DNA from 2 places in the Pseudomonas sp. FW306-02-D09B genome. Region 2 is predicted to be linked to the other one. Evidence: riboswitches for the same ligand, from Rfam matches in the RefSeq annotation. Region 2 holds a riboswitch; the other holds the start of a gene.
The links. A riboswitch is a leader RNA that binds a small molecule or an ion and turns the genes downstream of it on or off. The one in region 2 is predicted to bind cobalamin.
Positions count from the first base shown of each region.

Region 1: it holds a riboswitch for cobalamin, as region 2 does, so the genes downstream of both, cobO (cob(I)yrinic acid a,c-diamide adenosyltransferase) here and AC3WK5_RS12895 (CbtB domain-containing protein) in region 2, are expected to answer to the same signal.

Region 1 is NZ_JBYSXY010000009.1:8,184-11,560, reverse strand. It holds gene AC3WK5_RS16215 (cobyrinic acid a,c-diamide synthase CobB) at 1-1,138, opposite strand, end outside; gene cobO (cob(I)yrinic acid a,c-diamide adenosyltransferase) at 1,135-1,746, opposite strand; cobalamin riboswitch at 1,828-2,062, opposite strand; gene AC3WK5_RS16205 (hypothetical protein) at 2,220-2,804, shown strand; gene AC3WK5_RS16200 (O-methyltransferase) at 2,832-3,377, opposite strand, start outside.
Region 2 is NZ_JBYSXY010000006.1:211,633-215,009, reverse strand. It holds gene cobW (cobalamin biosynthesis protein CobW) at 1-859, opposite strand, end outside; cobalamin riboswitch at 958-1,169, opposite strand; cobalamin riboswitch at 1,390-1,615, shown strand; gene AC3WK5_RS12895 (CbtB domain-containing protein) at 1,716-1,907, shown strand; gene AC3WK5_RS12890 (CbtA family protein) at 1,919-2,620, shown strand; gene AC3WK5_RS12885 (cobalamin biosynthesis protein) at 2,617-3,030, shown strand; gene cobM (precorrin-4 C(11)-methyltransferase) at 3,112-3,377, shown strand, end outside.

The DNA of each region.
Region 1 (3,377 bases), on a different contig from region 2:
ATGAATGATGGTAGGTGTGGCCACGCAACGCGCCTTCAGGTAACTCGACCGCTTGCAGGGCCAACGCAGCCAGACGCTTTTGCATCACCGCATCACCGGCCAGCAGTCCCAGCAACTCAGCGCGCGTGCCATCGACATCAGTCAGTGAGTCGAGCAGATACAACATGCCGCCGCATTCGGCCAGCAACGGCCTGCCAGCGGCGTGGTGTGCGCGAATGGCATCGAGCATTGTGCGGTTTTCAGCCAACGCCACGTGGTGCAATTCCGGATAACCACCGGGCAGATACAGGCTGTCAGCTTCCGGCAGTTCGCGGTCATGGATCGGCGAGAAGAATTGCAACTCGGCGCCCATCGCCCGCAACAAGTCGAGGCTCGCGCCATACGTGAAGGCAAACGCTTCATCACGAGCCACCGCGATTCGCACACCGGCCAACAGTGGCTCGGCGGCAATCACATCAGGCGCAGCGAACTCGACGGCAGGCGGCAATGCCACTTCGCAGCTGCTGGCCAACGCCTCGGCCGCAGCGTCGAGGCGCAGATCGAGGTCATTCAATTCACTGGCCTGGACCAGCCCCAAGTGACGGCTAGGCAATTCGATTCCGGTTTCCCGGGACAAGGCGCCGTACCAGCGCAAGCCTTCAGTGAGGCTGCCTTCGAGCAATTGCGCGTGACGCAAGGTGCCGACGCGGTTGGCCAAGACACCAGCAAACGGCAAGTCCGGCTGATAACGTGCGAGCCCCAACGCCAGCGCGCCGAAGGTTTGAGCCATGGCAGTGCCATCGATCACACCCAGTACGGGTACGCCGAAGTGCCGCGCCAGATCGGCGCTGGACGGCGTGCCATCGAACAGGCCCATGACGCCTTCGATCAAAATCAGATCAGCCTCAGCGGCGGCTTCCCACAACAGCCGGCGACTTTCCTGCTCGCCGACCATCCACATGTCCAATTGATAGACGGGCGCACCACTGGCGCGCTCGAGAATCATCGGATCGAGAAAGTCCGGACCGCATTTGAACACCCGGACCTTGCGCCCCTGATTGCGATGCAAACGGGCGAGCGCGGCGGTGACGGTGGTCTTGCCCTGACCGGAAGCCGGCGCAGCAATCAATACCGCCGGGCAAAAACGCGGCTCACTCACAGCTCAACGCCTTTCTGCGCTTTGATCCCGGCCTGGAAAGCATGCTTGATCATGCCCATTTCGGTGACGGTGTCGGCCAGTTCGATCATTTCCGGCTTGGCACCACGACCGGTGACTACCACGTGTTGCATCGGCGGACGCGCCTGCAAGTCGCTGAGCACCTGGTCAAGGTCCAGATAACCGTGCTTGAGGGCGATATTCAGTTCATCGAGCACCACCAGACCAATGCTCGGGTCACGCAGCAATTCGCGGGAAACCTCCCATGCGGCCTCGGCGGCGGCGATATCGCGCTGGCGATCCTGGGTTTCCCAGGTGAAACCTTCGCCCATCACGTGGAAGCGCACTTGTTCCGGGAAGCGCCGGAAGAACAGCTCCTCGCCGGTACTGCTGCGCCCCTTGATGAACTGCACCACGCCGCACTGCATGCCGTGGCCCATCGCCCGGGCGAGCATGCCGAACGCAGAACTGCTTTTGCCCTTGCCGTTGCCGGACAGGACCAGCAGCAAGCCGCATTCATTCGGCGAGTTGGCAATGCGCTCATCGATCACGGCTTTCTTGCGCAGCATGCGTGCCAGATGGCGTTCGTCACGATCGGGGGAATCAGTCATGGGGGAGCTCTCCGTTGAGGCTGGATAACGGCGGGCAGGCATAGAAATAGACGGCAAGAAGCCTGGCATCGCCCACCGTGATGCCGCTGGATGGATCAGGCCGGTCTCCGGGCTCATGAGCGGCTGACGCCTGACTGCGCGCCTTCCCATATCGACCTTCGACACAGTGGCTCAAAGCGCAGCTTTTACTCATTTACCGTTGCGGGGGCAGCGCCGGGATCGTCGCCCGCTCTGTCAAAGAACGCGCCCTCACCGGCTTCCCTGTTTCACTCGGTCGACCACTGGGTCACAGAGCACCTGAAACAAGTCGCGAAGGTTAGAGGGTTGGGGGTGGAGCGTCAATTAAAGCCGGGGGCTCATCGATGGATTGAAACCGACCCTGATCAATAAACTGGCGCCAATCTTGTGCCACACTGAAAGCAGTGATATCAAAGAGCCACAACCTTACATTACAAGAACAAAGAGGGGGCAACATGCAAGGCATGATCATCAGTAACCCGAAGCTGGAATTCCTGCGCCCGGTACTGGAACGCTGGTTCGAGTGCATCGACCGTTACAACGCGGCACGCGGCGATAACGAAAGCCCTTACTGGTTTGACGAACGCGCCAACCTGAGCCTGCTTTCAGCTGCAGCATGGATGGCAGAAATGGTCACCCTTGAACAGACTCCGACAAAAAAGCAGATCGAAGAAGGCGAACGAAATGGCCGCGCCGATCTGTTTATCGCCAGCAAAGAAGAACGCGCCTACCTTCAAGCCACGCAACGCTGGCCGCGAGTCAACAACCTGAATCTGACCCAGGCCTTGCTCGATGTCGCGAGCGATGCGAAAAAAATCAGCTATGCCAGTGACCTGAAACTTGGCTGCCTGTTCGTTGCCCCGCAAAAGACCCAGCACAGCCCTACGCCGGAAGAACTCCAGGACATGGTCGACGACCTGCAAAAGGAACACACATGCGCCGTGGCCTGGTACTTCCCCTACGCCTACCGCAAATTGCACAACGAAGCCGGCAACTACCATCCGGGCATCGCACTGCTGCTCAAAGAGGCTCGCGGCTGACAGGTTGAACCTTAGGCCAATCAGGGTCTAGCGCTTGCGGCACAGCGTCAAACCATCGCCCAGCGGCAACAATGACAGATCGACACGCGAGTCATCCTTCAAGGCACGATTGAGTGCCTGGATGGCTCGGGTGTCTTCGCTCGCAGGATTGTCTTCCAGTACTCGCCCACTCCACAGCGTGTTGTCGAATACCGCCAACCCACCGCTTCGCAGCAGCCGCAAAGCGCTTTCCAGATACGCCGGATAGTTGGCCTTGTCGGCATCGATGAAGATCAGATCGAAACAACCGCCCTGCCCTTGCTGCTCAAGTTGAGCCAGGGTTTGCAACGCGGGGGCCAAACGCAAATCGATGCGCCCGGCGAGACCAGCCTCCCGCCAGTAGCGGCGCGCCGTGGCGTTGTAGTCTCCGGGAATGTCACAGCAGATCAACGAACCGTCATCCGGCAAGGCGGCCGCCATGCACAAGGCGCTGTAGCCGGTGAAGGTGCCGACTTCAAGCAAGCGCCTGGCGCCCGTCAGCTTGACCAGCAAGGCGAGGAACTGACCTTGCTCGGGCGCCACCTGCCAGCGCGC
Region 2 (3,377 bases):
GAACCACCAATTGGGTCAGGGCATCGAGCAACAGGCTTTCATCGGCTTGCGGCAGTTCGATGGAAATCGAATCGAAAGCGTCGTGATCGTGGTCGTCGTGGTCATCGCCATCATGGTGATGGTCGTGGTGGCTGTGGCGGCTGTCGATGTGTTCTTCAGAGCCGGCGCCCAGGCCGATCAACACGTCCAGCGGCAAACGACCGCTGCTGGCTTCGATGATTTTCACCGCGGGTGGCAGTTCTTCGGCGACTTCCAGGCGCACTTTGGCCAGATCCGCAGGGCTGATCAGGTCGGCCTTGTTGAGGATCACCAGGTCGGCGCTGGCCAGTTGGTCGGCGAACAGCTCGTGCAGCGGCGATTCGTGGTCCAGGTTCGGGTCGAGTTTGCGCTGGGCATCGACCTGATCCGGGAACGCGGCGAAGGTGCCGGCGGCCACGGCCGGGCTGTCGACCACGGTGATCACCGCATCCACGGTGCAGGCGCTGCGGATTTCCGGCCACTGGAAGGCCTGGACCAATGGTTTTGGCAGGGCCAGGCCGGAGGTCTCGATGAGGATGTGGTCGAGATCGCCGCGACGGGCAACCAGTTCGCGCATCACCGGGAAGAACTCTTCCTGAACGGTGCAGCACAAGCAGCCGTTGGCCAACTCATACACGCGGCCGTTGGCTTCTTCTTCGGTGCAGCCGATGGAACATTGCTTGAGGATTTCGCCGTCAATGCCCAGCTCGCCGAACTCGTTGACGATCACCGCGATGCGCCGGCCCTGGGCGTTATCGAGCATGTGCCGCAGCAAGGTGGTTTTGCCCGAGCCGAGGAAGCCGGTAACGATGGTGACGGGAAGTTTGGCCAGTGTTTTCATCGGATGCCCTTTGGCAAGGTGGCGGGCATACGGGACGACAACCGGCAGCGCTTGAGCGCGCGGAAGAATTCGCCACCGGATCACCCCGCCCGGTTGTAGTGAGAATCTGTATCGAGGCAGGTCTCCTGGCTGACGGTGGGCCAGTCTTTCGACTGGCGGTTGCTGCACCTTCCCGCGTCTGAAAACAAAAGAACACAGTGGCATGGCAGAAACGAAACCGTTCACAGTTGCGGGGGCAGCCGCGGCATCGACCGCGTTCCCTTCTTAGCTTCGGCGCACGCGCCAAAGAACCTCGAAAGCGCAAGGCTACGCATCGCATCGGGGCGGGTCAATGTTCGCGATCCACTGTGGCGAGGGGGCTTGCTCCCGCTGGGTCGCGAAGCGGCCCCTCATTCCCGCAAGTACCCCGCGTGCACACGATTTACGACGGCTGCGCCGCCGAGCGGGAGCAAGCTCCCTCGCCACAGGGTTCTGCTTAGACCTCAACTGAGAACGCGTGCCAATTGACGCCCCGCCCTCGCCCATGCTCTCCTACACGCCTTGTTACGGGTGCCCTTCACAGGGTGAAACGGGAAACCGGTGAATCATGTGCTTTACTCAAAAGCCATGTCAGTCCGGTGCTGCCCCCGCAACGGTAAGCGAGCGAAGAATCAGATCCACTGTGCCAGCAGTTCGGCATGGGAAGGCGATTCTTGCAGGTTCGGCGAATGCCAGCCCCTCGTAAGCCCGGAGACCGGCCCGCAACACATCAATAACAAACCCGCGGTGGGCGGGCGCTGTTTTAGCCTCTGCGTGCCCGGCTCGCGGGGGTTTGCATGCGCTCGATTCACCCACTGACTGACCAGAGGGAAGCGCCATGTCGATCATCAGCAGCACTCGCCACGTCACCGCCAGCACCACCTCCACCCTGAGCCAACGCCTCGTTGCCGCTATTGGCGCATCGATTCTGGGCGCGTGCCTGGTGTATTTCGCCGGTTTCTCGCACATCGACGCGGTGCACAACGCCGCCCACGATACCCGTCACAGTTCTGCGTTCCCGTGCCACTGAGACCTGCCGAGATGATCAAGCGTATAGCGCAAACCGCAGGTTTCACCGGCTTGCTGGCCGCCCTGCTGCTGACCCTGCTGCAAAGTTTCTGGGTCGCACCGCTGATTCTTCAGGCGGAGACCTACGAAAAAGCCCCGGCGGCTGAAGTCCATGAACATGCCGAAGGCGCCATGGCTGGCCACACCCACGATGCAGAGGCTTGGGAGCCGGAAGATGGCTGGCAGCGCGTGCTGTCGACCACTGGCGGTAATCTGGTGGTCGCCGTCGGTTTTGCGCTGATGCTCGCTGGTCTCTACACCCTGCGCGCGCCGACTCGCACCTCCCAAGGTCTGCTCTGGGGACTGGCCGGTTACGCGACCTTCGTCCTCGCACCAACCCTGGGTTTGCCGCCGGAATTGCCGGGGACTGCCGCCGCAGACCTGGCACAACGGCAGATCTGGTGGATCAGCACGGCAGCGTCCACCGCTGTCGGTATCGCGCTGATCGTGTTCGCCCGGCATTGGCTGCTGAAAGTGCTCGGTGTCGCCATTCTGGCCGTGCCGCACATCATCGGCGCACCGCAGCCTGAAGTGCATTCGATGCTGGCCCCCGAAGCCCTCGAAGCGCAATTCAAGATCGCCTCGCAGCTGACCAACGCCGCGTTCTGGCTGGCCATGGGCCTGATCAGCGCCTGGTTGTTCCGCCGCAAAAGCGATGATCAATACCACGCATGAGTGAAACGCGCGCAGCGCCGACCCTGGTGGTCGGCCTGGGCTGCCAGCGCGGCTGCCCGGCCAGCACGCTGCGCACGTTGCTCGACCAGGCGTTGCAGGCTCATGACATCGAATTACAGGCGATCAAGGCCTTGGCCAGCATCGATCTGAAACGTGATGAGCCCGGTCTGATCGAGTTGGCCCGGCAACTGTCACTGCCACTGATCTGCTTCAGCAGCGAGCAACTTTCCAGCTATCAAGCGCAACTCAGCCATCGCTCGCAAATTGCTTTCGAGCGCACCGGCTGCTACGGCATAGCGGAAAGTGCCGCACTGGCCCTCGCCGAACAACTGGCGCAGACACCGGCAAAACTGCTGATCCCGCGACAAAAATATGCCCAGGCGACGTTTGCATTGGCCGGCGCCGCGTAAAATCCTCGATAATCCCCGCCTTCGATCATGAGCAATCTTCATCTGAAGCCTTGCTTTGACAATTTTTCACAGGAGCCGGCCATGACCGTCTACTTCATTGGCGCAGGTCCCGGCGACCCGGAACTGATCACGGTCAAGGGCCAGCGACTGATTCGCAGCTGCCCGGTGATCATTTACGCCGGCTCGCTGGTGCCGGAAGCCGTATTGGAAGGCCATCAGGCTGAACAGGTAGTCAACAGCGCCGAATTGCACCTGGAACAGATCATCGAGCTGATCAGAATCGCCCACGACAAAGGCCAGGACGTGGCGCGCGTGCATTCCGGCGATCCGAGCCTGTATGGGGCGAT